2 regions of the Leucobacter sp. CX87 genome follow, and region 1 is predicted to be linked to the other one. Evidence: predicted binding sites of a transcription regulator. Region 1 holds the regulator's gene; the other holds the start of a gene.
What was found. The regulator LexA, encoded in region 1, represses DNA repair genes until DNA is damaged. The targets are predictions, from matches to a motif close to TCGAACANNTGTTCGA.
Positions count from the first base shown of each region.

Region 1 (15,586 bases):
TCAACCTCAACGCCGGCAATAGCCAGGCCCTGGATGAAGCGGTTGTAAGTCAGGCCGTTCAGGCGAGCGCCAGCGTTGATGCGCTGGATCCAGAGGCGACGGAAGTCACCCTTACGCTTACGACGATCGTTGTAGGCGTAGGTGTACGAGTGGAGCAGCTGCTCCTTGGCCTTCCGGTACAGGCGCGACCGCTGACCGCGGTAGCCCTCTGCACGCTCAAGGATTACGCGACGCTTCTTGTGGGCATTTACCGCCCGCTTTACTCTTGCCATTTCAGTTCTTCCTATTCAAAAAAAGTGTGGGGACCTAGTGACCGAGCAGCTTCATGGCCTGCTTCGCGTCACCCTTCGAGAGCATCGCGTCCGCGTTCAGGCTGCGCTTGCGCTTCGAGGACTTGACCTCGAGGTTGTGGCGCATGCCCGCACGCTGCTTCATGAGCTTGCCGGAACCGGTGAGCTTGAAGCGCTTCTTCGCCCCCGAGTGGGTCTTCTGCTTAGGCATCAATTTCTCCTTGTGTTGTGCGTGTCGCTCTCGCGACGACGTGTGGGCCGGACGAGTGTGTTACTCGGCCGAAGTCTCGGGCTGCTCGGCGCTCGTCTCATCAGAGACGTTGCGCCGGGTGGCCTTTGCCTCAGCGCGGCGAGCGTTCTGCTCGGCCTTCGCCTCGGACTTGTTCTTGAGCGGCGCGACGACCATGACCATGTTGCGGCCATCGATCATCGGGTTCGACTCGACGGTGCCGTACTCGGCGATCTCTTCCGCAAACTTCTGCAGCAGACGCACGCCCTGCTCGGGACGCGACTGCTCGCGACCGCGGAACAGGATCATTGCCTTGACCTTGTCGCCCTGACCCAGGAAGCCAATCGCGCGCTTGACCTTGGTCTCGTAATCGTGCGTATCGATCTTCAGGCGGAAGCGGACCTCCTTGAGGACCGTGTTGGCCTGGTTGCGCCGGGCTTCCTTGGCCTTCTGCGCCGCCTCGTACTTGTACTTGCCGAAGTCCATGATCTTGGCGACGGGAGGTACTGAGTTCGGGGCGACCTCGACGAGATCGAGATCTGCATCAGCCGCAAGCTTCAGGGCTGCGTCAATGGACACCACACCAACCTGCTCGCCGCCTGGACCTACCAGGCGAACCTCGGGGACGCGGATTCTGTCATTCGTACGGGGATCGCTGATCGCCGGCTCCTCTGATCTCGTGGGGCGACGGCTCCCCAACTCTGGGGTGCCACGTCGGCGAAGATCAGGGCCTGGCGTGCGTTCACGCAAAGCACTACACCCTAGAGCTGCCTGCCTGCGATGAACACTGACCGACGGGGTGTCAACAACCCGGTAACCTAGTAACTGGTTGCGGGTGGGAGAATCTCCACTTCAGTTCTCGATCGGATGAACGAGAGCCTCAGCAAGTTTAGCAGAAGACCCGCCGCCTTCCAAAGCGCCGATGCAGCGAGTACACGGCCCCGCAGCTTTTTGCTGTGGTCTTGGCCGAGAAAGAGAAATAGAACCCCATGAGCGAGACCCCCAACGAGCAGCCACTCGACACCACGAACGAGACGCTCATCGCCTCCAGCGAAACCGTCTCGCAGGCCACCCGCGATATCGCGGACGTCGCCGCGGTCGAGGTCATCACGACCGCCGCCGTGCACCTGCTCAGCGCCGCGGCAGTGAAGTGCGGACTCGCCCACAACCCCGAGGAAGAGACCGACCTCGACGAGGCGCGCAAGCTCATCAACGCGCTCGCCGGGCTCGTCACGGCGGGTGCCCCCGAGATCAGTGACTCGCACGCGCGCCCACTGCGCGACGGCCTGCGCTCCGTGCAGCTCGCCTTCCGCGAGGCGTCCGCAATCCCCGACGCGCCCGGCAAGGGCCCGGGCGAGAAGTGGACCGGCTCTGTCATCTAGCCTCACGACCAGGGGCGAGCGCGTCCGAGCGGGCCTGACGGACTCACTGTCCGTCGGGCTCGGCGTGTTTCCCCTCGGCATCGCGCTCGGTTTCCTCGTCGTGCAGGTCGGCCTCCCTGGCTGGGTGGCGCCAGCGCTCTCAATTGTGGTGTTCGCGGGTTCCGTTGAGCTGCTACTCACCACCATGCTCGCGGCCGTCGCGCCGCTCTCCACGATCGCAGTGGCCGTCTTCGCGGTGAACTTCCGCCACGTCTTCTACGCATTCTCGTTCCCGATCGAGGTCGTAAGGCCAGGGTTTGCCCGCGCCTACTCCGTCTACGCGATGATCGACGAGGCGTACGCGACCGCGGCGCTCATGCCGCGCGAGGTGAACTCGAGCACCCGCATGCTCACGATGCAGGTCGCGTGCCACGCCTACTGGGTGGCCGGTGGGCTCGTGGGTCTCGCGATCGCGAGCGCGCTGCCCGCGCCGATCGAGGGGTTCGAATTCGCACTCTGCGCGCTCTTCATCGTGATGACGCTCGACGCCTTCCGGTCGAAGCGCGAGTTGCCCTCGGTGCTGCTCGCCGGCGTCTCGGCTTCCGTGGCGCTCCTCGCGACCCCGGGCGCAGCCATGCTCGTCGCGCTGATCCTCTTCGCGGCGCTGCTCGCGCTTCGCTACGCCCTCGTGCGCGAACACGAGCCTGTCGCCCCAGAGGAGGGAGAGCTCCCCCATGCCGAGCACTGAGTACCTGATCGCCGCGATCGTCATCTCGGGGCTCATCACATTCGCCCTCCGCGCGATCCCGTTCGCCATCCTGAAGCCGCTGCGCAAGTCGCGCTTCATCACCCGCATGGGTCGATGGATGCCGGCGGGAATCCTCGTGATTCTCGCGATCATCACGCTGCAGGGGGTACTCGTCGAGCGCCCCGGCACGTGGTGGGCCGTCCCGGTCGCGGCAGCTGTCACGGTGGCAGTGCACCTCGCGACGCGTCGCCGCACGGTGCTCAGCGTCGGCGCCGGCACCGCCTGCTACGTCGCGCTGATCGCGTTCTTTCCGGCCTAGCAGGGGCGGATTCCGCTTAGCTTTGGTCGGGAGCGCGCAGGCTCACCGTCATCGAGTCCACCCGATCGGCGATCAGCGCGCTCTCAGCCCAGCGCTGCTGCATCCGCGCCAGCAGCGCGTCGAGCGCGGCCCGATCGAGGCCCGGGGCAAGCGTCAGCACCACTCGGGTCTCGGGAGCAATCAGGCGGGCCAATGGGTCTCCCGGTTCGAGCGTGATGCCGAGCACGTCCGGTTCCGCGGCGATGCTCAGCGCGAACGCGGCTACGACCTCGGGCTCGGCCCAGCCCGGGAGCACCCGCTGGCCGAGCGCGAACGCCTCGAGCGCGGTGCGGCGAACGCCGTACTCGCGCTCGGGCGTCGCCGCGTCAATCATGATCAGGTCGGTGTGTTCCTGCGCCGCGGCGAGGGCCGCCTGCGCTCCCGGAACCGGGATCGGCCGGGCCTCAGGGTGCCACCGCTGCATCGTCTCGACGGAGCTGAAGATCGGCAGCACTCGGCGCCCATCGGGAGCCGCCACCGTCACAATCGAGAGCTCCTGGGTTTTCTCGACGATGCGCCCCTCAGGGGTCTCGCCGAGCTCGCCCGCCTCCGCAATCAGCGCGACGAGAAAGCGCTCGGCACCAAAAGCCGCGACCGCGTCGGCGTGCGCCTCGGCGAGCTCGCGAAGCGCCGCCGGGTCGCCCCCGGCGCTTCGCTCGCCCACTTCACGCACCCGCGCCACCGCTGCCGACACCGCGACCGGAGTCGTGCCGTCGTCACCGGCGAACGCGGTGCCGTGGTGGTCGAACGTTCGACCTTCCCACGGGAATCCCGCGGAATCGACGTCGCCGCCGGGCACCAACCCTGCGGGCAGGGCGGGGCCGGGTGCAGGCTTTTGCCCGTCCGGCCATCCCTCGGAGGGAAGCTGCTTGGCGGCCATAGCCTCTGCTAGTCCCCGGCGACGTCGAGTGCGGCAGCGAGCGTGAAGGCCCCTGCGTACAGCGCCTTGCCGACGATCGCACCCTCAAGGCCGAGCGGCACGAGCTGGCGCAGTGCGGCGAGGTCGTCCAAGCTCGAGACGCCGCCCGAGGCGACGACCGGGCGGTGCGTGCGCTCGAGGACCTGCGTGAGCAGCTCGAGGTTCGGGCCGCGGAGGGTGCCGTCCTTCGTCACGTCGGTCACGACGTACCGTGCACAACCGACCTTCTCGAGGCGCTCCATGACGTCCCAGATGTTGCCGCCGTCCTCGGTCCAGCCGCGTGCCGCCAGAGTCTCGCCGCGCACGTCGAGGCCGACCGCGATGCGCTCGCCGTACCGGGCGATCACCGAGCGGGTCCACTCAGGGTTTTCGAGGGCAGCGGTGCCCAGGTTGATGCGCTTGGCGCCGAGGCCGAGCGCTGCTTCGAGGCTCGCGTCGTCGCGAATGCCTCCCGAGAGCTCAATGTTGACGCCCTTCGACTGACGAATGACCTTCCGCAGGATCGCGGCGTTGTTGCCGCGTCCGAATGCCGCGTCGAGGTCGACGAGGTGCACCCATTCGGCACCCTGCTCGATCCAGTCGAGAGCGGCGTCAACCGGGTTGCCGTAGTTGGTCTCGGTTCCGGCCTCGCCCTGGGTGAGGCGCACTGCCTTCCCATCGGCGACGTCGACCGCGGGCAGCAGCTCCAGCTTGGGGCGCTTGTTGAACTCGCTCATCGTTCCTTCTTGTTTGCAACGTGGAGGTCCGGGCCAATGGCCTCGCGGCCGCACGGAACAAGACACCAGCCTAGCCCAGGCTGCGGACCCAATTCTCAAGCAGCCGGATCCCGGGCTCACCCGACTTCTCGGGGTGGAACTGGGTCGCCGACAACGGGCCATCCTCGACGGCGGCGATGAACCGTTCACCGTGCTCGGCCCAGCTCACGCGGGCCGTCTCGGGTGCGCCCGCGGCGGTGTCCCATTCGGTCGCCGCGTTCGAGTGTACGAAGTAGAAACGTTCGTTCTCGATGCCGTCGAAGAGCACCGATCCTGCCGCCACCTCGACCGTGTTCCAGCCCATGTGCGGCAGCACCGGCGCCTCGAGCTCACGAACGGTGCCCGGCCAGCGAGCGAGGCCTGCGGTCTCAGCGCCGCGCTCGATGCCGCGGGAGAACAGAATCTGCTCGCCGACGCAGATGCCGAGCACCGGGCTGCCGGCGTCGAGCCGCCGCGCGATGATGGCGTCACCAGTCACGCTCTCGAGCTGCCGCATGACGGCGTCAAACGCACCGACGCCGGGAACCAACAGCCCGTCGGCCTCGGCGATCTCGACGGGGTCCCGGGTCAGGCTGACCTCGGCGCCGGCGCGCACCAGCGCTTTCACCGCAGAGTGCACATTGCCGGAACCGTACTCGAGGACGGCGACGCGCGGCAGGCTCACAGTGCGCCCTTGGTGGAGGGCACCCCCGCGACCCGCGGGTCCAGTTCCTTTGCCTGTCGGAAAGCGCGCGCGAACGCCTTGAACTCCGCCTCGGCGATGTGGTGCGGGTCGCGACCCTCGACGAGACGGACGTGCACCGTCAGGCGCGCGTTCAGCGTGATGGCCTCGAAGAAGTGACGCACCATTGAACCGGTGAAGTGACCGCCGATGAGGTGAAACTCGAAGCCGGCGGGCTCGCCGCTGTGCACGAGGTAGGGGCGCCCCGAGATGTCGACGACCGCCTGCGCGAGCGCCTCATCGAGCGGCACGAGGGCATCGCCGTACCGCGAGATCCCGCTCTTATCGCCGAGCGCCTCGAGCAGGGCCTGGCCGAGCAGGATCCCGGTGTCCTCGACGGTGTGGTGCACGTCGATGTGGATGTCACCCTTCGCGCGCACCGTGAGGTCGGTGAGCGAGTGGCGGGCGAACGCCGTCAGCATGTGATCGAAGAACGGCACGCCGGTCTCGATATCCGACTCGCCCGTGCCATCGAGGTTCACGGAAACGGTGATCTGGGACTCGCTCGTCGCACGCTCAAGCGTTGCGGTGCGGGGGGCTGCGCTCATGTGCACCATCCTAGCCAGAACGCCGGTCGCCCTAGCGGTCGTTCGGCGCCAGTTCGGTGAGCGCCGCGATCAGCGTCGTCGTCTCGGCTTCGGTTCCCGCCGTCATCCGCAGGTGGCCCTCGATCGCGAGATCGCGAATCAGGATGCCGCGTTCGCGAAGCGCCGTGAACGTCGCCGCCGGGTCAGCGAAGCCGCCGACGAGCAGGAAGTTCGCACCCGAGTCGTGGACGCGATAGCCGAGTTCCAGGAGCGCGACGGCGAGGCGGTCGCGCTGCACGCGAATGTCGGCCACCGTCGCGAGCATGGGGCCCGCGTGCCGGACGGCGGTGGTGGCCGCCGCCTGGGTGAGCGCGGACAGGTGGTAGGGCAGGCGCACCAGGCGGAGGGCGTCGACCACGGCGGCGTCCGCGGCGAGATAGCCGAGCCGCACGCCGGCGAAGGCGAACGCCTTGCTCATCGTGCGCGAGACCAGCAGGCGGGGGCGTCCGGGCAGCAGGGCGATCGCGCTCGGGTTCTCCGCGTCGAACTCGGCATACGCCTCGTCGACGATCAGGATCCCGTCGGTGGCGTCGTACGCCGCCGTAATGACGTCGGCCGTCGTCGTCGTGCCGGTCGGGTTGTTCGGCGTGCAGATGATCGTGATCGAAGGAGCGTGCTCGCGAATCGCCGCCTCGACGAACTCGGCGTCGAGCGCGTAGCCCTCGGGCCGCTCGATGCCGATCCATTCGGTGTCGGTTCCCGCGGCGAGCAAGGGGTACATCGAGTAGGTCGGGGTGAAGCTCAGGAGCGAACGACCCGGGCCACCGAACGCCTGCAGCACCTGCTGCAGCACCTCGTTCGACCCGTTGGCGGCCCACAACTGCGCTGCGGTCAGGCCGTGACCGAGATAGCCGGCGAGTCCCTCGCGCAGCTCGGTCGCCTCGCGATCGGGGTATCGGTTCACCCCGCGCACCGCCTCGACCAGGGCTGCTGCGATGTCCGCCACGACCTCTTCGGGCAGCGGATGGGTGTTCTCGTTGACGTTCAGGCTCACGGGCACGGCGTCTTGCGGTGCCCCATAGGGGCGCTTGCCCACCAGGTTGTCGCGGAGGGGAAGATCACTCAGGCTGGTCACCCAGCTAGTCTACGAGACCCGACCCCTTGACGACGCTCGGGTTGTCGGAGAACCGCAGCGGTACGGCCAGGGTCTGCCCGACCTCAACGTCGGAGCCCCCCAGCTGGTTCAGGCGCACGATCTCAGAGATCAGGTCGCGCGGATCGGCCTTCGGATCGAGCCCGCTCGAAATCTGCCAGAGCGAGTCGCCCGGCTGAACGACAAGGTAGCCGAACTCCTGCTGGCTCGACTCGCTCGACGCCTGGGCCTGAGCTGCGCCGAAGACCGCGCCGAACACGACGACGCCGAGGACGAGCAGCGATACGAACGCCGCAAGCACGATGCGCCCGCGGCGGGTAATCCGCAGCCGGGTGCGGGCGGTGGCTGATGACGCCGACATGCCCGACACGGGCAGTGAGATGACAGACATTGTTCCTCCTCGATCAGTACGTTCGAGACGCTCCGCACCAGTTCGATGCGAACATTTGTTTCGAATGTATCTTCGAACAAACGATTTCGCAAGCTCAAATTCGAACATCGTGACGATATATTCCTTGCGACACTCGAACAGATGTTTGTTTTTGCTCGAACATTGGGGCTAGTGTTTCGAACACGAGCTCACTGAACCACGGACCACCGACATTGACGTTTGCGCGGTGGTTCCGCCCGAAAGGACTGCACTATGGCCAGCTCCTCCACCCGGTCGAATGGCCGCGGTAAGCCGCTTTCCGAGAAGCAGCGGGCGATTCTCGAGTTCATCTCGCGCTCGGTCGAGAGCCGCGGCTATCCGCCGAGCATGCGCGAGATCGGCGACGCGGTCGGCCTCGCGTCACTGTCGAGCGTGACCCACCAGCTCGGCAACCTTGAGCTCGGCGGCTACATTCGCCGCGACCCAAACCGACCGCGCGCGCTCGAGGTGCTGGTCGAACTCGCCGAAAGCCGCAGCGCCCGCGAGGCCGAGAACGGCCCCGAGACCGGTGAAGCTCGCCTGGTTCCCCTCGTCGGCAGAATCGCCGCCGGCATTCCGATCACGGCCGAGCAGCAGGTCGAGGAGCTCGTGCCGCTCCCCCGCCAAATCGTCGGCGGCGGTCAGCTCTTCATGCTCCGCGTCGTCGGAGACTCGATGATCGATGCGGCGATCTGCGACGGCGACTACGTGGTGATCCGCCAGCAGAACACCGCCGAGAACGGCGACATCGTCGCCGCGATGCTCGACGAGGAAGCCACCGTCAAGGTCTTCCGGCAGCGCGACGGCCACACCTGGCTGCTCCCGCGCAACAGCGCGTTCGAACCCATCCTGGGCGACCACGCCGACATTCTCGGCAAGGTCGTAGCGGTCTTCCGCTCGGTCTAGGCCCGCACCGGGTCAGGGGTCAGCAGCCCGAGCTCTCGCAGCACCGCGAGCACCTGCTCGTGCCGGTTGAAGGTGTACAGGTGGATCGAGGGAGCGCCGCCCGCCAAAAGCTCGCGGGAAAGCGCGAGCGTGAACTCGACCCCGAGCTCGGGGGCGTACCCGCCCGCCTCTTCCAGCGCACGCTCGAGCGTTGCCGGCGCCGGTCGTCCGGCGAGCTGAGCCACACGACGCAGCTGCGCCGACGTCGACACCGGCATCAGCCCCGGCAGCACCGGGATCGTCAGCCCGGCCGCGCGCGCCTCGTCGACGAAGCCCAGGTATTCCTCCGCATGGAAGAACAGCTGCGTGATCGCGAGCGACGCCCCCGCCTCCTGCTTCGCGACGAGCCAGTCGAGGTCGGCCGAACGCGACCGCGTCGACGGGTGCCCGTTGGGGTACGCCGCCACGGCGGTGCGCCCCACGCTCGTAAACGCCGGGCGTTCGGAACGCACCTGCGTGACAAGGGCGGTGAGCTCGGCCGCCGAGATTGCGGAGGCAACGTCCGCCTCGCTCTGGCCCGCCGGCGGGTCGCCCCGCAGCGCCAAGAAGTCGTGAATGCCCGAGTCCATGAAGGCGTTGATCTGACGCCGTAGCTCGTCCCGGTCGTCCCCCACGGTCGTGAGGTGCGCGAGCGGCAACGCGTCGGTGTGCCGGCGCAGGTACTGCAACAGCTCCAGCGTGGCGTCTCGGTTCGTCCCGTTCGCGCCGTACGTCACCGAGATGAAGTCGGGCTCGGCCGCCGAGAGGTGCTGCACCGCGTGGCCGAGCGCGAGCGCCGCCGACGGCGTGCGGGCGGGAAACACCTCGAACGAGAATCGGGCGAGGGTTGGGCGGGATCCGGTGAGCAGCAGGGCGTTCACGAGGCAACCCCCGCGAGCTCGGCGCGTGCCAGCTCGGTGCCCCGAACGCGGGTCGCGATCTTCGCGAACGCCACCTCACGCGCAAAATCCGCCGAGCCATGACGCGGCTTGTCGTCGATGACGTACGGCGAGAAGCCGCAGTCGTCCGTTGAGCCGAGCCGCTCGGGCGGGACGAACCGGGCCGCCCGCACCAGTTGGTCGCGCACCTCCTCAGCCGTCTCGAGCCTCGGTGTGAGCGGGTTTGTGACGCCCAAGCGCACGTGCGGGGCCCGTTCACCCAGGCGAGTGATCTCGCGCCCCACGAGCGCGGCAACGCGATCGGGGTCGCGCTCGCTCGCCGCCTGCACGAGGAAGTACCCGGCCTCGATCTGGAACAGCTCCGGGATCAGTTCCGCGTAGTCCACCTCGGCGCTGTGCGCCGAGTCCCGGTCGCTTCCGGGACAGGTATGGACGCCGATCCTGGCGCGATCCTCGGCCGAGAACCGGTCGAGCACGCGGTTGATCAGCTCGATGAACCCACCGAGGCGCTCGCGGCCCGCCCACGGCTGCCGGGCGTCACGGCTCAGCGCAAGCCGGCCCTCGGTGAAGTCGATCGACACCCGGGTCGCGCCCGCAGCGAAGGCCCCGCCGATGTCGTCCGCGCACGCGTCGACCAGGTCGTCGTGGAACCGCTCGCGCGGGTAGTCCGGCAGCGCTCCCTCGAAGGGGTACATGAGCGACAGCATCGCGGGCGAGACGACCGCCTGCTTGAGCGGCAGATCGGTGTGCTGCCGGGCCAGGGTCAGGTCGTCCGCGGCCCATGCCCGGTACCGAAATGGCCCGAACGTCAGCCGAGGAAGCACGCGGTGATGCCCGTCCGCGAAGACCGCGAACACGTTCGCCGCGGCCTCCGCAGCGTCGTTGGCCCCTGAACCGCCGAGCGGATAGCTCGCGAAACTCTGCCGACGCTGCTCGCCGTCAGTGATGAGCGGCGACCCCGTCTCAGCAAAGCGGGCCAGCGTATCGGCGACGGCGTGATCCTGCTCGACTTGCAGCAGCGCAGGATCGGCGAGGCCCGCCTCGACGTCCAGCACCGTCCGCTGCAGACGCGACGGGCGCGGGATCGAGCCGACTGGTTCAGTGGGCAACACGACGGTGATCTCCTAGGCGCCGCGCACGGCGTGGGCCGCGCGCACGAGGTTGGTCAGGCTCTCGACGGTCTCGGCATAGCCGCGGGTCTTCAAGCCGCAATCGGGGTTCACCCAGAGCTGCTGACCGGGGACGTGCGCCGTGGCGATGCCGAGCAATTCGGTGAGCTCCTCGACGCTGGGCACGCGGGGCGAATGGATGTCGTAGACCCCCGGGCCGATCCCGCGTGAGAAACCCGTGCGACCGATCGGCTCAACGACGTCCATGCGGCTGCGCGCGGCCTCGATGCTCGTGACGTCGGCGTCAAGGCCGTCGACCGCGTCGATGATCTCGCCGAACTCCGAGTAACAGAGGTGCGTGTGGATCTGCACTCCCGCGGCCGCCGAACCCGTGGCGAGACGGAAGGCGCCCACCGACCAATCGAGATACGCGGCCTGACGGTCGGCATCGAGCGGCAGGAGTTCGCGCAGCGCCGGCTCGTCCACCTGGACAATGCCGGTGCCGGCCGCCGCCAGGTCGTCGATCTCGTCGCGCAGGGCGAGCGCGACCTGGGACGCCGTCTCACCGAGCGGCTGGTCGTCGCGAACGAAGGACCAGGCCAGGATCGTGACGGGACCCGTCAGCATGCCCTTCACCGGCTTCTCAGTGAGGGACTGGGCGTAGCTCGTCCATGCCACCGTGATCGGCGCGGGGCGCGACACATCGCCCCACAGGATCGAGGGCCGCGTCGCGCGTGTGCCATATGACTGCACCCAGCCGTGCTCGGTGACCGCGAAGCCGTCGAGGTGCTCGGCGAAGTACTGCACCATGTCGTTGCGCTCGGCCTCGCCGTGCACGAGGACATCGAGACCGATCTCCTCCTGCAGGCGGATGACGCGTGCGATCTCCTCGCGGAGGAAGCCGTCGTAGGCCACCTGGTCGATTTCGCCGCGGGTGAAGGCCGCACGTGCGGTGCGAATCTCGGTGGTCTGCGGGAAAGACCCGATGGTCGTCGTGGCGAGCTGGGGGATGCCGAGCGCCGCCTGCGCAGCGTGGCGATCGGCGTTCGCGGCGCGGTTGCGATCGGCCAAGCCGACTGCCGCCGCGCGGGCGCGCACGCCGCCGTCGCGCACCCCTGGGGCCGCGGCCCGGTCGGCCAGTGCCGCGTCGGTGTCGGCAAGCTCGACCTCGATGGCGTCACCGCCCTCGGCGAGTCCCTTGGCCAGGATCACGACCTGCTCGACCTTCTGGTCGGCGAACGCGAGCCAGGACGCGAGGCGGACGTCAAGCTTTGACTCCTCGTCAACGTCGTGCGGGACGTGTTGCAGGCTGACGGCGGTACCCGCGACGACCGCGATACCCGCATCCGCAAGCCGGGTCAGGGTGGCGAACGCCGCGCGCGAGTCGGTGCGCCAGACGTTTCGACCGTCGACCACGCCGGCGACGAGCTGAGTGCCCGCGAAGGCCTCGGCGAGCTCCCCCGAGGCGAGTGCTGATTCCGGCAACGTGCCGCGCACGAGGTCCGCCTGCACCGCCTCGACCGGGAGCCGGCCCAGTCGGGCCAGCGCCCGGGAGCTGTCGCCGTAGGGCGCGGTCAGCAGGATCGCGGGCCGGCTCGTGCGCACCTCGGCGGCGCCGAGCTGCGCGTAGGCGCGCTCCACGAGCGAAGCGATCTCTTCGCGCGACACGCTCAGCGAGTCCGAGACGAGCGCCGGCTCGTCGAGCTGCACCCAGGCAGCCCCGGCGGCGGCGAGTTCACGCAGCAGCTCGGCGTAGACCGGCACGAGCTCGTCGAGGCGCTCGATCGGGCGGAATCCCTCGGGCGCACCGTCTGCGGGCTTCGCGAGCAGCAGGAAGGTGACCGGGCCGACGAGCACCGGGCGCGACTCGACGCCGTCCTCGCGCGCTTCGGCGACGAGGGCCGTCAGCGCCGACGCGTTCGCCGCGAACGGCGTCTCGGCGTCGATCTCAGGCACGCTGAAGTGATAGTTCGTGTCGAACCACTTCGTCATCTCGAGGGGCTGGCGGTCGCGGTCACCGCGGGCGAGGGCGAAGGTGCGCTCAAGTGGGCTCCCCTCAATGCCGCGGAAGCGCTCGGGGATGGCGCCGACGGCGACGAGGGCGTCGAGCACCTGGTCGTAGTAGCTGAAGCTCTCGGGGATCGCCCCGCCGGTCGCGGAGAGGCCCAGGCCGGTCAGCCGGGCGCGCGTCGTCCGGCGCAGCGTCCGCGCGACGCCCTCGAGATCGGCCTGGGTCGAGGCGCCCTTCCAGAACGACTCGATCGCGCGCTTGAGCTCGCGACGGCGGCCGAGGCGGGGGTAGCCCAGGATGGTGGCGGGGGGAAGCAAGGGGGCAGACATCGGTGGCGGGTCCTCTGCAGTTGCTGCGTGGGCCGGGCTGACATTCCTGACAGGATCCCGGCGCCGTCGGGGTGAAATCCCTGGCGACAGGCCCAAGCTAACAACCGCATCGGCGCGCACGCACGCATGTGTCGTCCCGCGACATCACACGACGCAACACGGCGAAACGCTACGTCATATAGGGCGAAAGCTTGGCCAACATCTCGCCAGAAACAAACGCGTGCACGCGCGTGCCGTCCTCGACGTACTCGGTGTTCACCACCCGGTTGCGCTCGTGCATTTCAGCGACGAGTCCCCCCTTGTCGTAGGGCACCACGACGGTGACCTCGATGTCGGGCATGGGGAGGGTCGCGTCGATGCGCTCCTTGAGTTCCCGGAGGCCCTCGCCTGTGCGCGCGGAGACAAACACGGCGTCGGGGGCGAGCCCGTGCATGAGCAGGCGGCGGTCGTCGTCGATGAGGTCGGCCTTGTTGACCACCACGATCTCGGGGATCGCCTTGGCGTCTACCTCGGCGATGACATCGCGCACGGTTTTCAGCTGCGCTTCGGGGTCGGGGTGCGAGCCGTCGACGACGTGCAGGATCACATCGGCATCAGCGACCTCCTCGAAGGTCGAGCGGAACGCCTCGACCAGCTGATGCGGGAGGTTGCGCACAAAGCCCACCGTGTCGCTGTACGTGAAGGTGCGCCCGTCGGCGGTCTCGGACTGGCGCACGGCCGTGTCCAGGGTCGCGAACAGCTCGTTCTGCACGAGCTCGGCCGAACCGGTCAACCGGTTCAGCAGGCTCGACTTGCCGGCGTTCGTGTAGCCGGCGATGGCGACTGACGGCACCTCGCCGCGCTTGCGGTTCGCGCGCTTCGCGTCGCGGGCCGGAGTCATCTCCTTAATCTGCTTGCGCAGCTTGGCGATGCGCGTGTTGATCTTTCGGCGATCGAGCTCCATCTGCGTCTCGCCGGGGCCGCGCGAGCCCATGCCCGCGCCGGCACTACCGACCTGGCCACCGGCCTGGCGCGACATCGACTCGCCCCAGCCGCGCAGACGCGGCAGGAGGTACTGCAGCTGGGCGAGCTCGACCTGAGCCTTGCCCTCTCGGCTCTTCGCGTGCTGGCTGAAGATGTCGAGGATGACGGCGGTGCGGTCGATGACCTTCACTTTGACGACGTCCTCGAGCGCGCGGCGCTGGCTGGGCGCAAGTTCGGTGTCGGCGACCACGGTGTCCGCCTTCTGCGCGGCGACAAGTTCGGCGAGATCTGCGGCCTTGCCCTTGCCGAGGAAGGTCGCGGGATCTGGCTTGAGTCGACGCTGCAGCAGGCCGTCCAGCACCGTCGCCCCGGCGGTCTCGGCAAGCGCGGCGAGCTCGCGCAGCGAGTTCTCCGCCTCCTCGAGCCCGCGGGTCTGCGGGTAGATGCCGATCAAGATAATGTTCTCGATCCGCAACTCGCGGTTCTCAACCTCGGTGACGTCCTCGAGCTCCGTCGAGAGACTGCGCACACGCTTGAGCGACGCACGATCCTCGCGCTCCATGCGGATCGCGTCGAGATCGCTTGCGAGCTGATCGTGCGTGTCTGAGCCGAGCGCCTGGGCCCGGCCGTCGAGCACACCGCCCGAGCGGATCACGGGCGCCGGGTCTGACCCCGCGGCACGACCGATCACGCGATCAAGCAGGGCGTCCGTGCTGTCAGTACCCGATTCCTGGCTTGCAGCGGCCTCGTCGGTGGTTTCTCCGCGCTCGCGCGATTCGTGCTTCGTCATCTTCGTCCCAGTCTACGGGGCGCACGCGCCCATTTCGCGGGGAGCAGAATGCGGCTGCGCGCAGGATCCTGCCGGTGCCAGCCCCCACTCAATGGGATACTGGCTGACATGACGGATTCCGGGCAGCAGCACTATTTCTCAGCGACCCCGGAGGGCGAGTTCAAGACCCGCACCATCACGGCCGAACTCGCGGGCGCGCCCCGCGAACTCACCACCGCCGGCAGCACCTTCAGCCCCGAGCACCTCGACCAGGGCACCGAGATCCTGCTGCGCAAGATCCCCGAGGCCGAGGGTACCGGGGCGATTCTCGACCTCGGCTGCGGCTGGGGGCCCATCGCGCTCGCTGCGGCGCTCGAGGCGCCAGAGGTGACGGTCTGGGCGCTCGACGTCAACGAGCGCGCGCTCGAGCTGACGCGCCGCAACGCCCAGGCGCTCGGACTCGAAAACGTCCGCGCCGTGACGGCTGCTGAGATTCCCGACGATCTTCGCTTTGACGAGATTCGCTCGAACCCGCCGATTCGTGTGGGCAAGGAGGTCCTGCACGAGCTGCTGCGCACCTGGCTGCCGCGCCTCGTCCCCGGGGGCGTCGCCTACCTGGTTGTCGCGAAGCACCTCGGCGCCGACTCACTGCAGCGCTGGCTCGCCGAGGAGTTCCCCGAGCTCGAGGTGTACCGCCTCGGTCGCGACAAGGGCTTCCACATCATCTGCGCACAGGCGTAAACGCCCGTGGTCAACGGTCCGATGCGGCGCCTGGGCGCCCAGGGCCCGGCGCTCGTCATCCTGGCGCTGCTCTGCCAAGAGGTCGGCGCCTCGTTCGCGATCCTGGTCTTTCCCGTGGCCGGGCCGGTTGGCATGGTCGCCATTCGCCTGTGGTTCTCGGCGATCGTGCTCTGGATCCTGGTGCGCCCGAAGCTTCGCGGGCTGAGCCCCGCCGCTTGGCGGACGGTGCTCGGCTATGGCCTCGTGCTCACCGCAATGAACCTCACGTTCTATCTCTCGCTCGAGCGGCTGCCGCTCGGCACCGCGGTCACGATCGAAGTGCTCGGCCCGCTCGCGCTCAGCGTCATCACGGGGCGGCGCTGGCTGAGCCT
Region 1 covers NZ_JAFIRI010000001.1:564,485-580,070, forward strand. The annotation lists gene rplT (50S ribosomal protein L20) at 1-272, opposite strand, end outside; gene rpmI (50S ribosomal protein L35) at 307-501, opposite strand; gene infC (translation initiation factor IF-3) at 562-1,179, opposite strand; gene KOE53_RS02700 (DUF1844 domain-containing protein) at 1,509-1,901, shown strand; gene KOE53_RS02705 (AzlC family ABC transporter permease) at 1,966-2,628, shown strand; gene KOE53_RS02710 (branched-chain amino acid transporter permease) at 2,615-2,947, shown strand; gene KOE53_RS02715 (SseB family protein) at 2,964-3,866, opposite strand; gene priA (bifunctional 1-(5-phosphoribosyl)-5-((5-phosphoribosylamino)methylideneamino)imidazole-4-carboxamide isomerase/phosphoribosylanthranilate isomerase PriA) at 3,875-4,621, opposite strand; gene hisH (imidazole glycerol phosphate synthase subunit HisH) at 4,692-5,324, opposite strand; gene hisB (imidazoleglycerol-phosphate dehydratase HisB) at 5,321-5,929, opposite strand; gene KOE53_RS02735 (histidinol-phosphate transaminase) at 5,961-7,043, opposite strand; gene KOE53_RS02740 (LysM peptidoglycan-binding domain-containing protein) at 7,048-7,452, opposite strand; gene lexA (transcriptional repressor LexA) at 7,705-8,376, shown strand; gene KOE53_RS02750 (methylenetetrahydrofolate reductase) at 8,373-9,275, opposite strand; gene KOE53_RS02755 (uroporphyrinogen decarboxylase/cobalamine-independent methonine synthase family protein) at 9,272-10,405, opposite strand; gene metE (5-methyltetrahydropteroyltriglutamate--homocysteine S-methyltransferase) at 10,418-12,742, opposite strand; gene hflX (GTPase HflX) at 12,912-14,495, opposite strand; gene KOE53_RS02770 (class I SAM-dependent methyltransferase) at 14,604-15,215, shown strand; gene KOE53_RS02775 (EamA family transporter) at 15,222-15,586, shown strand, end outside.

Region 2 (15,586 bases), 280 kb from region 1:
GTTGTCGGCATTCTCGTCGACGCAGTGGTCACCTGGGCCGACCCGCGCCCGGGCTCACGACGCGCGGTGGCGCGATGACCCGCGCGCTTCGCTGGGTTGCGGCGTGCCTCCTCGCTGCGGTCGCCATCGCAGTCTTCGCCCCAACTGTCCTGACCGCGGTCGACCCGCTCGCGACCGATCCGTCGGCCGCGTTCACGGCGCCGGGGCCCGGCCACCTGCTCGGCACCGATCAGGTCGGGCGCGACATGTGGGCGCGCGTCGTGCACGGATCCGCGAGCACAGTGCTTTCCGGGCTCGCCGCGACGGCAGCGGCACTCGTCTGCGGCGGGGTGCTGGGCCTGTTGAGCGCGTTCGGGCCCGGCCCGGTGCGCGCGCTGTTCTTGCGAGTGACCGAGGTCGCACTTGCGATCCCGGAGTTCCTTCTCGCCCTGTTGCTGGTGGCGGTCATCGGAGCCGGGCCCACGGGAGTCGCCATCGCGGTCGCGGTCGCGGCGTTTCCCGGCTACGCCCGGGTCGCTGCCCTGTCGGCGCGCGAGGTGATCGGGTCACCGGCGGTTGAGGCGGCGCGACTGGTCGGGGCCGGCCCGTCCCGGCGATTCTTCGTGCATGTACTGCCGCGCGTGGCCCGGCCGCTTGGCTCGCTCGCCGCCGCGGGGGCCGCATTCGCGATGTTGTCTATCGCCGGCTTGACCTTCCTCGGACTGGGCATCGCTCCGCCGAGCCCGGACTGGGGAGCCATGCTCGCCGAGGGGCAGGGCTTCGTGAGTCGCGGGTGGTGGATCGTCGTCTTCCCTGGACTCGCGTTGGTCGTGACCGTCGGCGCGCTGACGGTGCTCGCTCGAGCGGCACGGGAGGACCGAGCATGAGCGACCTGCTCCGATTCAATGAGCTCCGGGTGTTCGCCGACTCACAGGAGCTGTTGGCCGGCGTCGACCTGCACGTGGCGGCGGGGGAGTGCGTCGCTTTGGTGGGCGACTCCGGTGCCGGCAAGAGCCTGATTGCTCGTGCCGCGCTGGGCTTGCTGCCGGCTGGCCTCCGCGCCGAGACCAGCACACACGAGGTGCTGGGCCACGACATGCGGCAAGCGCCGGAGCGCGCCTGGCAGCGCGTGCGCGGCGTCGATGCTGGGTATGTGCACCAAGACGCGCTCGGGGCCCTCGATCCACTCATGCGGGTCGGCGCCCAGACCGCCGCGACGTTGCGTCGCCATCACCTCGGCGGGCGAGTGCAACGTGCGGCTGCGGCGGAAGCGTCGCTGGCACGAGCAGGGCTCTCGGATGCGGCAGTCGCCGCGCGGTCCTGGCCCCACGAGCTGTCCGGAGGCATGCGTCAGCGCGCCCTCATCGCCGGGGGGCTGGTCGCGTCACCGAGACTGCTCGTCGCCGACGAGCCGACGACCGCGCTCGACGCGACGGTCCAGCGCCGAGTACTCGAGATGTTGCGCGCGCAGCTCGAGGAGGGCAATCTCGGACTGCTCCTGGTTTCTCACGATCTCGGGGCGGTGGGCCGCATTGCCGACCGGGTGCTCGTGGTCAGCGGCGGCCGGATCGTCGAGTCGGGCCCTCCCGCGACACTCCTGCGTAGCCCGAAGCATCCGACCACGATCGCGCTGCTCGACGCCGCGAAATCCGCGCCGCATGCGCGTCCTCGCTACTCGGACGCGCGCGGGGAGCTGCCCGCGATCGAAGCACGAGGGCTGTCCGTCGCCCACCCGGGCGCGAACGGGACCGCGATCGCCGGCGTGTCCTTCGCGCTTGCCCCGGGACGGACGCTCGGCGTGCTCGGCGAATCCGGTGCCGGCAAGACCAGCCTGGCCGCGGCGCTGCTCGGCACCCGTCAGGCGGCCACCGGCGAGGTGCGACTCGGCGGCGGCGCCTGGAGTGGGCTTCCCGAGCGCGCGAAACGACCGCTGCGTCACCGTATCCAGCTCGTACCCCAGTCCGCGGTCGCGTCGTTCTCGCCCGGCGCCCGTGTCCGCGCGATTCTGTGTGAAGCGCTGCGGGCACGCGGCGGCGAGGCCGCCGGTCGCCCGTGCAGTCGGGCCAGATTGCGCGCACGCTGCGACGAACTCCTCGCCCAGGTTGGCCTCGATCCGGCGCTCGCGCGGCGCCGCGCCGACACGCTGTCGGGAGGCCAGGCGCAGCGGGTCGCCATCGCGCGGGCCCTCGCAACGAACCCCGAGGTACTCGTCTGTGACGAAGCCGTGTCCGCGCTCGACGCGACGGCGCGCGGTCGCGTGCTGGACCTGCTGGAGCGCCTGCAACGCGAAACCGGCGTCGCGATGGTCTTCATCTCGCACGACGTCGAGGCGGTGCGACGGGTCTCGGACGAGGTGATCGTGCTGCGTGCCGGCGAGGTCGTCGAGCAGGGCAACGCGACCCAAGTACTGGGCTCTCCCGCCCACGACTTCACGCGCGAGCTGCTCGCGGCCGCCAGCCTCCCAGCGAGGCCGGAGAATACGAGGTAGACTGCTCGGAACGACTGAGATCCGGCCATCACCGGGGAGTCTTCGGGAGAACAGCGGCGTGCCGCTCAGTAGATCCGAACGGCCACGGCCCGTCATCGCCGAAATGAAGTGGCCTGTTCCTTGGAACGGGCAACGCGGGGTGGTACCGCGGGGCCGAGAATCTCGGGCTCGTCCCGGCGAGATCCAGATCGCCGTTCGAGCCAGGAGCACCCGACGCAATGACGTACCCCAAGCCACGCCCCGTACCGTCCACCGGACCGAAGCACGCGGCCGAGCACGCCCCCGGCGCGGCGTTCGGGATGACGCCGTCTCCTTCCTTCCCGACGATCGAGGAGCGGGTGCTCGCGTTCTGGCAGGCGGACGACACCTTCCTGGAGTCCATCGCGCAACGCGTAGGTGCCTCCGAATGGGTGTTCAACGACGGCCCGCCCTTCGCGAATGGCCTGCCCCACTACGGCCACCTGCTCACCGGCTATGCCAAGGACGTGTTCCCGCGCTTCCAAACGATGCGCGGCCGCCACGTCGAGCGTCGCTTCGGCTGGGACACGCACGGCCTCCCGGCAGAGCTCGAAGCGATGAAGCAGCTCGGCATCACCGAGAAGCGCGAGATCGACGAGATGGGACTTGCGGCATTCAACGCGCAGGCCAAGTCTTCGGTGTTGCAGTACACGAAGGAGTGGCAGGAGTACGTCACCCGCCAGGCCCGCTGGGTCGACTTCGACAAGGGCTATAAGACGCTCGACCTCGACTACATGGAGTCGGTCATCTGGGCCTTCAAGCAGCTCTACGACCTGGGGCTCGCCTACGAGGGCTACCGCGTGCTGCCCTACTGCTGGCGCGACGAGACGCCACTGTCGAACCACGAGCTCAAGATGGACGACGACGTCTACAAGATGCGTCAGGATCAGACCGTCACGGTCACGTTCCCGCTGCAGGGCGCGCGCGCAGCCGAGCTCGGCCTCGAGGGCGCCGCCGCGCTTGCCTGGACCACGACCCCCTGGACGTTGCCTACGAACCTCGCGCTGGCCGTTGGCCCCGAGGTTGAGTACGCTGTCCTGCCCGCGGGCCCCGAGGGGGCCACCGCCGCGGCGGACCAGTACGTCCTGGCGTGCGCGCGGGTCGCCGCCCACGCAAAGGAGCTCGGGTACGCGAGCGCCGAGGACGCGCAGGCGGCGATCGAGCGCACGCTGGTCGGCACCGAGCTCGCAGGCGTGCAGTACGCGCCGCTGTTCAACTACTTCTCTGACGCCGACGAGTGGGGGACGGGCGACGCCTGGCGGATCCTGCTCGCCGACTACGTCACGACCGAGGACGGCACGGGTATCGTGCACCTCGCGCCCGCCTATGGCGAGGTCGATAAGGAAGCCACCGACGCCGCCGGCATCCCCACGATTCTCTCGGTGGACGACGGGGGGCGCTTCCTGCCCGCGGTGACCGATTTCGTGGGCGAGCAGGTCTTCGATGCGAACCCCGGAATCACCCGCGCGCTGCGGGACGCTGGCCGCCTGCTCCGCCAGGCCTCCTACGAGCACTCGTACCCGCACTGCTGGCGCTGCCGTACGCCGCTGATCTACAAGGCGGTCTCGAGCTGGTTCGTCCGCGTCACCGAGATCCGCGACGAGATGGAGCGACTCAACCAGGACATCACCTGGGTTCCGGAGAACGTGAAGGACGGGCAGTTCGGCAAGTGGGTTGCGGGAGCCCGTGACTGGTCCGTCAGCCGCAATCGCTACTTTGGCTCGCCCATCCCGGTGTGGAAGAGCGACAACCCCGAGTACCCGCGCGTCGACGTCTACGGCTCGCTCGACGAGATCGAGGCGGACTTCGGCATGCGTCCCGATGACCTGCACCGGCCGTTCATTGATGAGCTCACCCGTGCGAACCCCGACGACCCGAGCGGCCAGTCGACGATGCGTCGCATCGAGGACGTGCTCGACGTCTGGTTCGACTCCGCGTCCATGCCGTTCGCGCAGGCGCACTACCCGTTCGAGAACCAGGAGTGGTTCGACACACACCAGCCGGCCGACTTCATCGTCGAGTACATCGGGCAGACCCGCGGCTGGTTCTACGTGCAGCATGTGCTGGCGACGGCGCTCTTCCACCGGCCCGCGTTCAAGAACGTCATCAGCCACGGCATTGTGCTGGGCTCGGACGGCAACAAGATGTCGAAGTCGCTCCAGAACTACCCCGACGTGAACGAGGTCTTTGACCGCGATGGCTCGGACGCGATGCGCTGGTTCCTGATGGCGAGCCCGGTTGTGCGCGGCGGTAACCTCGTCGTTACCGAGGAGGGCATCCGTGAGGGGGTCCGCCAGTTCATCTTGCCGATCTGGAACGCCTGGACGTTCTTCGGGATGTACGCGAACGCGGACGGCGCCGAGGCGACGCGTTCGACGTCCTCGACCGATCCGCTTGATCGTTACATTCTGGCGAAAACCGGGACGCTCGTGACCGAGGTCGGTGCGGCGCTCGAACGACTCGACTCGACCGCCGCCGCCGCGCACCTGCGCGACTTCGCGGAGGTGCTCACCAACTGGTACGTGCGGCGCTCGCGCGACCGCTTCTGGGGCGGGACCCAGGCGGACCCCGCGAACCAGCAGGCGTTCGACACGCTCTACACGGTGCTCGAGACCACGCTGCGTGTGGCCGCACCGATGATGCCCCTGATCGGCGAGGAGATCTGGCAGGGCCTGACCGGCGGGCGCTCCGTGCACCTGACGGATTGGCCGGACGCCGCAGAGTTCCCCGTCGACCCCGAGCTGGTTGCCGCGATGGACGAGGTCCGTCAGATCACCTCGCAGGCGCTGGCACTGCGCAAGCAGCACTCGCTGCGCGTGCGCCTCCCGCTCGCCGAGCTGACCGTCGTGACCGCACACCCGGGCAGGATCGAGCCGTTCGCGGCGATCCTGCGCGAGGAGCTCAACGTGAAGAGCGTCCGCCTGACCCTGCAGACTGAGGACAGTGCGGCCGAGCACGGGATCACCAGCCAGCTCTCCGTCAATGCGCGCGCCGCCGGGCCGCGCCTCGGGAAGCGCGTGCAGGAAGCGATCAAGGCAGCGAAGGCGGGCAACTGGTCGGAGGTCGACGGCGTCGTGATTGCCGGGGACATCCCGCTTGAGCCGAGTGAGTACGAACTCACCCTCCGGGTCGGCGGCGACGACGAGGCCGACGCGCCCGCGCTGTCGCTGCTGCCGGGCGGCGGTTTCCTGCTGCTCAACACCGACACGACGCCGGAGCTCGAGGCGGAGGGCATCGCCCGCGACTCGATCCGCGCGGTGCAGGAGGCGCGCAAGAATGCCGGCCTCGAGGTGAGCGACCGCATCGTGCTGGCGCTGGCGGCGACCGCGGAGTTCGCGTCGGCCCTCGAGACGCACGCGGCGCTCATCGCAGGCGAGACGCTCGCGACCGAGTTCTCCGTCTCGGCGGTCGACGAGGTGCACACGGTCCCGGCCGGCACGAACGGCCGCACGGACCAGATTGTTTCCGCGAGCGTCGCGCCGGCGCTCGGCGCCGGCAAGGCCAGCATCGGCATCACGATTCAGAAGTCCACGCAGGATGAGGAGGCCGGACGATGACCCATCACGCCGCCCAGGTGTACGCCGCACTACTCGAACGAGTGGGGGAGGCGCACCCGCGTCCCCGGCTGGAGCCCGTGCGCCGGCTTGCCGACCTCGCCGGTGCGCCGCAGGCCACGTTCCCCGTGATCCAGGTCGCGGGCACGAACGGGAAGACGAGCACGAGCCGCGCCATCGAGTCGATCCTGCGCGCCTATGGCCTGCGCACGGGCCTCTTCACGAGCCCGCATCTCGAGCAGTTCACGGAACGCATCCGCATCGATGGCGACCCGATCGCCCCAGACGCGCTGGCCGCCGCCTGGGAGGAGCTTGCCCTGCCACTCGAGGTGCTGGACGCCGAGCTCGAGGCCGATGGCCAGTCCCGGGTCACGTTCTTCGAGGCGCTGATGGTGCTGGCGTTCCTCGCGTTCGCGGACGCGCCCGTCGAGGTGGCCGTCATCGAGGTGGGCATGGGCGGCGCATGGGACGCGAGTAACATCGCCGACGCGACCGTCGCCGTGTTCACGCCGATCGCGCTCGACCACGTCGGCATCCTCGGTGACACGATCGCCGAGATCGCGCGCACGAAGGCCGGCATTCTGAAGCCGGGAATGGGCGAAGCCGGCGCGATCGCGGTCTCCGCCGAGCAGGATCCCGAGGCGCTCGCCGAGCTCGTCGCGCGCGCCGAGGAGACCGGCGTCGCACTGCACGTCCTCGGCCGGGATTTCCAGCTGTCGGGTGACCGACTCGCGGTCGGTGGTCGCCAGATCGACGTCGTCGGCCCGTCCGGGGCCAGCTATGACCCCGCGTTTGTCCCGCTGCACGGCAGCCACCAGTCGGCGAACACCGCCGTCGCGATCGCCGCGGTCGAGGCATTCTTCGGGGGCGCACGTCCCGTGCCCGAGGCCGTGCTCGACGAGGGGCTCGCACAGCTCACCGTCCCTGGCCGGCTGCAGCTCATTGGCACCGAGCCCATCGTCTATGTGGACGCCGCCCATAACCCTCACGGTGCCCGCGCGCTCGCGGAGGCGGTGCGCGAGTCGTTCTCGTTCAGCGAGCTCGCGGTCGTCGTCGGGATATTTGGGGAGAAGGATGCGTCGGGCGTGCTCTCGGCGCTGGCGCCCATCGCGGCCCGCATGATCCTGACGCGCCCCGATTCGCCCCGCGCCCTCGAGGTGGGTGAGCTGCTCGATATTGCGGACGCCGAGTTGGGTGAGCTCAGCGTCACGCAAACCGACTCGCTCACCGAAGCGCTCACCGAGGCCCGCGACTGGGCCCTTGAAGCACCCGGCCGCGCCGTCCTCGTCACTGGTTCGGTGGTGCTCGCGGGCGAGGCACTCTCGCTTGCGCGCGCCGGCGATTGGGGGGTCGCACTGTGAGCGACCCGGTGACGCAGCCCGACGGCGGCGAGGAGCTTGTGCTCTCGCCGTCCGAGGCGATGGGCGCGGGGGCAGCGATGCACCTCGCTGGGGGCCGGGGCGCGCGTCGTTCGACGCAGCGCGCTCTGGGGTCAATCGTGCTGGGCTTCGAGCTCTTCGTCGTCTTCCTCGCCGGCATGACCGTCTTCGGTCTCGGGGTGATTGAGCCCCGGGAACTCGGTATCTGGGGTGGCCTCGGCCTGTGCGCCGTGATCCTCGTCGCGCTCGGGACGATGCGTCTCGGCAAGGTGGGGCTCACGCTCGGCTGGGTGGTGCACGGTCTCATGTTCCTCGCCGGGTTCGTGCTCCCGCCGTCGCTCATCATCGTCGTCATTTTCACGGCGCTGTGGGTGTACTGCATGGTGGTCGGCGCCCGCCTCGACCGGCAGTCGGCCGCGGCGCATCAGGCGGCGTGAGATCACACACCAACCGAATAGAATCGTTCCGGCCGCGAAAGCGGCCACATCCCAAGATTTTCATGCAGTGAAAGGGGCCGCAATGCAGGTCGAAGAGACGCTCATCCTGGTCAAGCCGGACGGGGTTGCCCGTGGACTCACGGGGGAGATCCTCCGTCGCATCGAGAGCAAGGGCTACACGCTGGTGGACCTGCGCTTGGTCGCCCCCGATCGTGCGCTGCTCGCCGCGCACTACGCGGAACACGAGGGAAAGCCGTTCTATGAGCCACTGCTCGAGTTCATGGGCTCCGGCCCGTCGGTTGCGATCCGCCTGAGCGGTCACCGCGTCATCGAGGGCTTCCGCTCGCTCGCCGGCACGACCGATCCGACGACGGCAGCTCCCGGCACGATCCGCGGCGATCTGGGCCGTGACTGGGGCGTGAAGGTGCAGCAGAACCTCGTTCACGGCTCCGACTCACCCGAGTCCGCCGCGCGCGAGCTCGCGCTCTGGTTCGCGTAACCACCGCTTCTTGCGAGGGGGCCGTGGCGTTGCGCCGCGGCCCCCTTTCTCGTCCCTACAGGATCCCGGCACCCGGCTTCGGAGAAGAATGTCGGTGGCGGCTCGTAGACTGGCGGGATGGAAGCCACGCGCAGCGTACGGCCCTTCGAGGTCATCAGTGAGTATGAACCGAGCGGTGATCAGCCGCAGGCAATTTCCGAGCTCGCGGGCCGCATCAACGCCGGCGAAACCGATATCGTGCTGCTCGGCGCGACGGGTACCGGCAAGTCGGCAACCACTGCCTGGCTCATCGAGCAGGTCCAGCGCCCGACGCTGATCCTGGCCCACAACAAGACACTCGCGGCGCAGCTCGCGAACGAGTTCCGCATGCTGATGCCGAACAACGCGGTCGAGTACTTCGTCTCCTACTACGACTACTACCAGCCTGAGGCGTACGTCCCACAGACCGACACATTCATCGAGAAGGACTCTTCGGTAAACGCCGAGGTCGAGCGTCTGCGACACTCGACGACCAACTCGTTGCTCAGCCGACGCGACGTCGTGGTTATCTCGACCGTCTCCTGCATTTACGGCCTCGGCAAGCCGGAGGAGTACTACGAGGCGATGGTGCCACTGGTCGTGGGTGACCGACTCGATCGCGACGTCCTCCTGCGGCGCTTCGTCGACATGCAATACCAGCGCAACGACATCGAGTTTGTGCGCGGCAATTTCCGGGTGCGCGGGGACACGGTCGAGATTATCCCCATGTACGAGGAGCTCGCCATCCGAATCGAGTTCTTCGGAGACGAGATCGAGGCCCTGTACTATTTGCACCCCGTGTCGGGTGAAGTCATCAAACAGGTCGACTCAGTCTCGGTGTTCCCGGGGTCGCACTACGTCGCGAGCCGCGAGGTAATGAACCGGGCGATGGGCAGCATCAGCCTCGAGCTCGACCAGCGCCTCGATGAGCTCAAACGGCAGAACAAGCTCGTCGAGGAACAACGGCTGCGCATGCGGACGACCTTCGACCTCGAGATGATGGAGCAGATCGGCTTCTGCTCGGGCATCGAGAACTATTCGATGCACATGGACGGCCGGCAGCCGGGGGAGGCGCCGCACTGCCTGCTCGACTACTTCCCCGACGACTTCCTTGTGGTCATTGACGAGTCGCACGTCACCGTGCCGCAGATCGGCGCGATGTACGAGGGCGACGCGTCGCGCAAGCGCACCCTCGTCGATCACGGGTTCCGGCTACCGAGTGCGCTCGACAACCGGCCACTGAAGTTTTCAGAGTTCAAAGACCGGGTCGGACAGATCGTGTACCTCTCGGCGACGCCGGGGAAGTACGAGCTGGAGCTCGCCGACGGCGTGGTCGAGCAGATCATCCGCCCGACCGGGCTCATTGACCCGGAGATCGTCGTCAAGCCGAGCGAAGGCCAAATCGATGACCTCCTCGAGCAGGTGCGCGTGCGCGCCGCGAAGAACGAGCGTGTGCTCGTCACGACGCTCACCAAGAAGATGGCCGAGCAACTCACCACCTTCATGGAGGAGGCCGGAGTGCGGGTGCGCTACCTGCACTCGGACGTAGACACGCTACGTCGAGTGGAGCTGCTCACCGAGCTGCGCGCGGGCGTGTTCGATGTGCTCGTCGGCATCAACCTGCTTCGCGAGGGACTTGACCTTCCGGAGGTGTCGCTCGTCGCGATTCTCGACGCCGACAAGGAGGGCTTTCTCCGGTCTAGCACCTCACTCATTCAGACCATCGGGCGCGCCGCACGTAACGTCTCGGGCGAGGTACACATGTACGCGGACCGCGTCACGCGTTCGATGCAGCAGGCCATCGACGAGACGAATCGTCGCCGCGAGCGCCAGGTGGCGTACAACACCGAGCACGGCATCGACCCAACCCCGCTGCGCAAGAAGATCGGCGATATCACGGCGATGCTCAACCGCGAGGCCGCCGACACTGAGGCGGTGCTTTCGTCACGCCACGGGGCGGCGCAGCGCCCGAAAAGCAAGGTCGCCGCTCGCGCCGGTGCGATCGCGGAGGAGGGCTCGGCGACAATCGAATCACTCGTGGCGGACCTCACCGCGCAGATGCTCGCCGCGGCCGAGGACCTCAAATTCGAGCTCGCCGCGCGCTTGCGTGACGAGGTCTCCGATCTCAAGCGCGAGTTGCGTCAAATGGACGCCGCTGGCCACCGCTAGCGAAGGGATGCCGTGTCGAAGATCGATTTCAAGAAAACGCTCGACTCGTTTCAGGCGCGACCGCACGTGTTCCGCGTGATTGACGTGCCGCCGCGGCAGTACCTGATGGTCGACGGGCACGGCAATCCCAACACCGAGCCCGCGTTTACCCAGGCGATCGAGGCGCTGTTCCCGCTCGCATATGCGCTCAAGTTTGCCAGCAAGTCGCGAAACCTCGACTACGTGGTTCCGCCGCTGGAGGGCCTGTGGTGGGCTGAGGACCAGACGGTGTTTACGTCGGCGCGAGACCAGTCCAAGTGGGACTGGACGCTCATGATCATGGTGCCCGACTGGCTCGGCGCAGACGAGGTGGCCGAGTCGGTCGCTGCCGTCACCGCGAAGGACCACCCTCCTGCGGCTCTGGGAAAGGTGCGCTTGGAGACCCTGCACGAGGGACGCTGCGTGCAGACCCTGCACGTGGGCTCCTTTGAGCAGGAGGGCGGGATCCTCGCGACGATGCACGAAGAGTTCATTCCCGCGAACGGACTTGAGTTCGCGGGAAAGCACCACGAGATCTACCTGAGTGACTTCCGCAGGGTCACTCCGGACAAGCAGCGCACCCTGCTCCGGCAGCCGGTGCGCAAGTCATAGCTCAGTCAGCGGGAAGCAGCGCGTAAATGTCGACGGCGTTGCCGTCCGGGTCGTGCAGCGTCGCATAGCGCTGGCCCCACGGGGCGTCGAACGGTTCCGTGTGCACCTTGTGGCCTGCGGCGGACAGTTCCGCGACTGTGCGGTCCACCTCCGCCGGGCTGTCCGCCGCGAAGGCGAAGGCGATGCGGTGGCTGCCCGCGGGCATCACGTAGCTGAGGTCGAACCCGAGAATGGTCTCAATCGGGTCCCAGGCGAGCGTCATGCCCCCGGGCAGCGCGATCTCAACGTGATCCGCGTCGTCCTGACCGTCTGGGATGTCGAGCCCCAGAGCGCGGTAGAACTCGAGGGAGGCGGCCAGGTCGCGGGTGACGATTCCGATGAAGTTGAAACGAAGACTCATGCTTTGAGCGTAGGCCCCCGCGTGCCCTTTTGCTAGGGCAGGCGCGCCTCGAGCCCCAGCCGCACGGCCGGCCATTCGTCGTCCGTGATCGAGAAGACGACCGTGTCTCGGACTGTCCCGTTCCCGAGGATCATGTGCTTGCGCAGCACACCGTCTTGATGTGCGCCCAGTCGCGCGATCGCTGCACGCGACTGCTGGTTATGCCAATGGGTGCGAAATTCGACGGCCAGGCAGTCCAGCTCGTCGAATGCGCGCGTCAGCAGCAGCAGTTTGGCCTCGGCGTTGATCCCGGTGCCCTGGGCAGACCGACCGATCCACGTCGACCCAATCTCCAACCGGCGGTTCGCCGGCGCGAGATTTAGATATGAGGTCATGCCGACTGCACGATCGCTATCGGCGTCGATGATCGCCCAGGGCGCGAGGGTTCCAGCAGCCTGCGCTTCCCTCCTGCGCTCGATCTCGGCAAGCATTCCCTCGGGCGACGGGATGCTCGTGTACCAGGTGCGCCACAGCTCACCTGGGCCCACCGAATCGGCGAGATCGTCTCGGTGCTGCGGGCCGAGCGGCTCGAGGCGGACGCGACTACCGGCAAGAGTGGGGGTCTCGTGGCTGTTCATGTGCTCACAGTAACGGGGGAGGAGGACACCGGCGACACGATCGAACACACTTTCGAATCTCAGCTTTGGCCCATAGGATGAACGGGTGAGCATTCAGCCCCCCGCAGCCCCTGTTCGTTCCAGTTCGATGCACTCGGAAATCAGCGTCCAGGGCGCGCGCGTCCACAATCTGCAGAACGTCGACGTCGCGATCCCGCGCGACTCTCTGGTCGTGTTCACCGGTCTCTCGGGCAGCGGCAAGTCGAGCCTCGCGTTTGACACGATCTTCGCGGAGGGGCAGCGCCGCTACGTTGAGTCGTTGAGCGCGTACGCGCGTCAGTTCCTCGGCCAGGTGGACCGCCCCGACGTCGACTTCATCGAGGGATTGAGCCCGGCGGTCTCGATCGACCAGAAGTCGACGAACCGCAACCCGCGCTCGACGGTCGGCACCATCACCGAGATCTTCGACTACATGCGCCTGTTCTGGGCGCGAGTCGGCATCCCGCACTGTGCCGTCTGTGGCGAGAAGATCTCGTCGCAGACCGTCCAGCAGATCGCAGATCAGCTGATGGAGCTGCCCGAGCGCACCCGGTACCAGGTGCTCGCTCCCGTCGTGACGCAGAAGAAGGGCGAGTTCGTCGACCTGTTCACGGAGCTCGCGGCGAGCGGATATGCCCGCGCGGTCGTCGACGGCGAGGTCATCCAGCTGTCGGACCCGCCGAAGCTGAAGAAGCAGATCAAACACTCCATCTCGGTCGTCGTCGACCGCTTGGTCGCGGGCCCGGACATGCTCGGCCGACTCACCGACTCGCTCGAGACCGCGCTGCGCCTCTCCAACGGCATCGTCGAGATTGACCGGATCGACCTCGATGCGAAAGATCCTGCACGCAGCCGCCTCTATTCCGAGAAGCTCTCGTGCCCGAACCAGCACCCGGTGCAGCTCACCGAGATTGAGCCGCGCACATTCTCCTTCAACGCTCCCTTCGGCGCCTGCCCGACCTGTTCAGGACTCGGGACGAGCATGTCGGTCGACGACGAGCTGGTGCTCGGCGATCCGGCACTCTCGATCGACGAGGGTGTCATCATCCCCTGGACCAGCCAGGGCAAGAGCCTGTATCAGTACTACGAAAAGCTACTGGCCGCGCTCGCACGCGACCTCGAGTTCGACCTATCCACGCCCTGGGGTGAGCTGCACGAAGAGGTCCAGGAGGCCGTCCTGCGCGGCAACAACTTCAAGGTCAACGTGCGCTGGAAGAACCGTTTCGGCCGCGAGGTGAAGTACTCCTCGGGGTTCGAGGGCGTCATCCCGTTCATCGAGCGCCAGTACGCGGAGGCCGAGTCGGACAATCGCCGCGAGCGTTGGGCGGAGTTCCTGCGTGAGGTTCCCTGCCATGCGTGCCAAGGGCAGCGCCTCAAGCCCGAGGTCCTGGCGGTGACGATCGACGGCAGCTCCATCGCCTCCGTGACTGAGCTCAGCCTGCTCGAGGCCCAGCGCTTCTTCCGGGATGTCCAGCTGACCGAGCGCGAGGCGAAAATCGGCGCGCAGGTGCTCCGCGAGATTCGCCTGCGCTTCGACTTCCTGATCGAGGTCGGCCTCGGTTACCTGACGCTCGCCCGCGCCGCGGGCACGCTTTCCGGCGGAGAGGCACAGCGGATCCGGCTCGCGACACAGATTGGCTCAGGCCTGACCGGCGTGCTGTATGTGCTCGACGAACCCAGTATCGGCCTGCACCAGCGCGATAACCGACGCCTCATCGATACGCTCATGAAACTGCGCGAGCTCGGCAACACCCTCATCGTGGTCGAGCACGACGAAGACACGATCCGGGCGGCGGACTGGATCGTCGATATCGGCCCCGGGGCCGGAGTCGAGGGGGGCACAGTTGTGCACTCCGGCAGCTACGCCGACCTGCTCGCGAACAAACGGTCACTCACGGGTGACTACCTCGCCGGCCGGCGCAGGATCGAGGCGCGGCACGCGCGGCGTCCGATCGAACCGGGCCGCGAGCTGACTGTCGTGGGCGCGCGCGCAAACAACCTCCAGAACGTCGACGCGACGTTCCCGCTGGGAGTCTTCGTGGCCGTCACCGGCGTGAGCGGCTCGGGAAAGTCGAGCCTCGTCAACGACATCCTGTACAAGGTTCTCGCGAACCAGCTCAACGGCGCGCGTCTCGTGCCCGGGCGGCACACCCGAGTGCTCGGCCTGGAACACCTCGACAAGGTCGTGCATGTCGATCAAGCGCCGATCGGCCGCACGCCGCGCTCGAATCCCGCTACCTACACGGGTGTGTTCGACAAGATCCGCAATCTGTTCGCCGAGACCCAGGAATCGAAGATTCGTGGGTACCTTCCGGGCCGCTTCAGCTTCAACGTGAAGGGCGGCCGCTGCGAGGCCTGCTCGGGCGACGGCACGCTCAAGATCGAGATGAACTTCTTGCCGGACGTCTACGTCGCGTGCGAGGTCTGCGGCGGTTCTCGCTACAACCGCGAGACGCTACAGGTGAAGTACAAGGGCAAGTCGATCTCTGAGGTCCTCGAGATGCCGATCGCCGAGGCAGAGCAGTTCTTCGAGCCGATCTCCTCGATTCACCGATTCCTGAAGACCCTGGTGGATGTCGGGCTCGGCTACGTGCGCCTCGGCCAGAGCGCGACCACACTGTCGGGTGGCGAGGCACAGCGCGTTAAGCTCGCGACTGAGCTGCAGAAGCGGTCAAATGGACGCAGCGTGTACGTCCTTGACGAGCCGACGACTGGCCTCCACTTCGAGGACGTCCGCAAGCTCCTGATCGTGCTGAATGGCCTCGTGGAGAAGGGCAATAGCGTCCTGACCATCGAGCACAATCTCGACGTCATCATGGCGGCCGACTGGGTCATCGATCTCGGCCCGGAGGGCGGTTCCGGCGGCGGCACGGTCCTCGCGACCGGAACGCCCGAGGCGCTTGCGCTGGTTCCCGAGAGCCACACCGGGCACTTCCTCGCGGAAATGTTTGCGCGCGACGGCATTGATCCGGCGCAGAGTGTCTCGCCGAAGAAGCGCGCGGGCCGGCCCAAGAAGTCGTGATGGCCGAAACCGACCACCGGGCGAGTTTTCGGCCGGCGCAGGGAGAGATCCCGACCGCGCCCGGCGTGTACCGGTTCTCGGACAAGTACGGGCGCGTGCTCTACATCGGCAAGGCGAAGAACCTGCGCCAACGCCTCGCAAACTACTTCCAGCCGCTGCATGCGCTGCAGCCGCGCACCCAGCGCATGCTCATGCTCGCGCAGCGTCTCGACTGGACGGTCGTGGCGACCGACACGGAATCGCTCGTGCTCGAGCACACTTGGATCACGGAGTTCAGCCCGCCCTTCAACGTGCAGTTCAAGGACGACAAAACGTACCCGTACCTGGCGATCACGCTCGCGGACGACGCACCGCGCGT
Region 2 covers NZ_JAFIRI010000001.1:287,821-303,406, forward strand. The annotation lists gene KOE53_RS01370 (ABC transporter permease) at 1-78, shown strand, start outside; gene KOE53_RS01375 (ABC transporter permease) at 75-866, shown strand; gene KOE53_RS01380 (ATP-binding cassette domain-containing protein) at 863-2,467, shown strand; gene ileS (isoleucine--tRNA ligase) at 2,686-6,042, shown strand; gene KOE53_RS01390 (bifunctional folylpolyglutamate synthase/dihydrofolate synthase) at 6,039-7,400, shown strand; gene KOE53_RS01395 (DUF4233 domain-containing protein) at 7,397-7,855, shown strand; gene ndk (nucleoside-diphosphate kinase) at 7,938-8,354, shown strand; gene uvrB (excinuclease ABC subunit UvrB) at 8,472-10,541, shown strand; gene KOE53_RS01410 (GyrI-like domain-containing protein) at 10,554-11,171, shown strand; gene KOE53_RS01415 (VOC family protein) at 11,173-11,571, opposite strand; gene KOE53_RS01420 (GNAT family N-acetyltransferase) at 11,604-12,188, opposite strand; gene uvrA (excinuclease ABC subunit UvrA) at 12,316-15,228, shown strand; gene uvrC (excinuclease ABC subunit UvrC) at 15,228-15,586, shown strand, end outside.
Region 2: uvrA (excinuclease ABC subunit UvrA) is a predicted target of LexA. The motif match lies at 12,229-12,244, and genes of this name have one in related genera.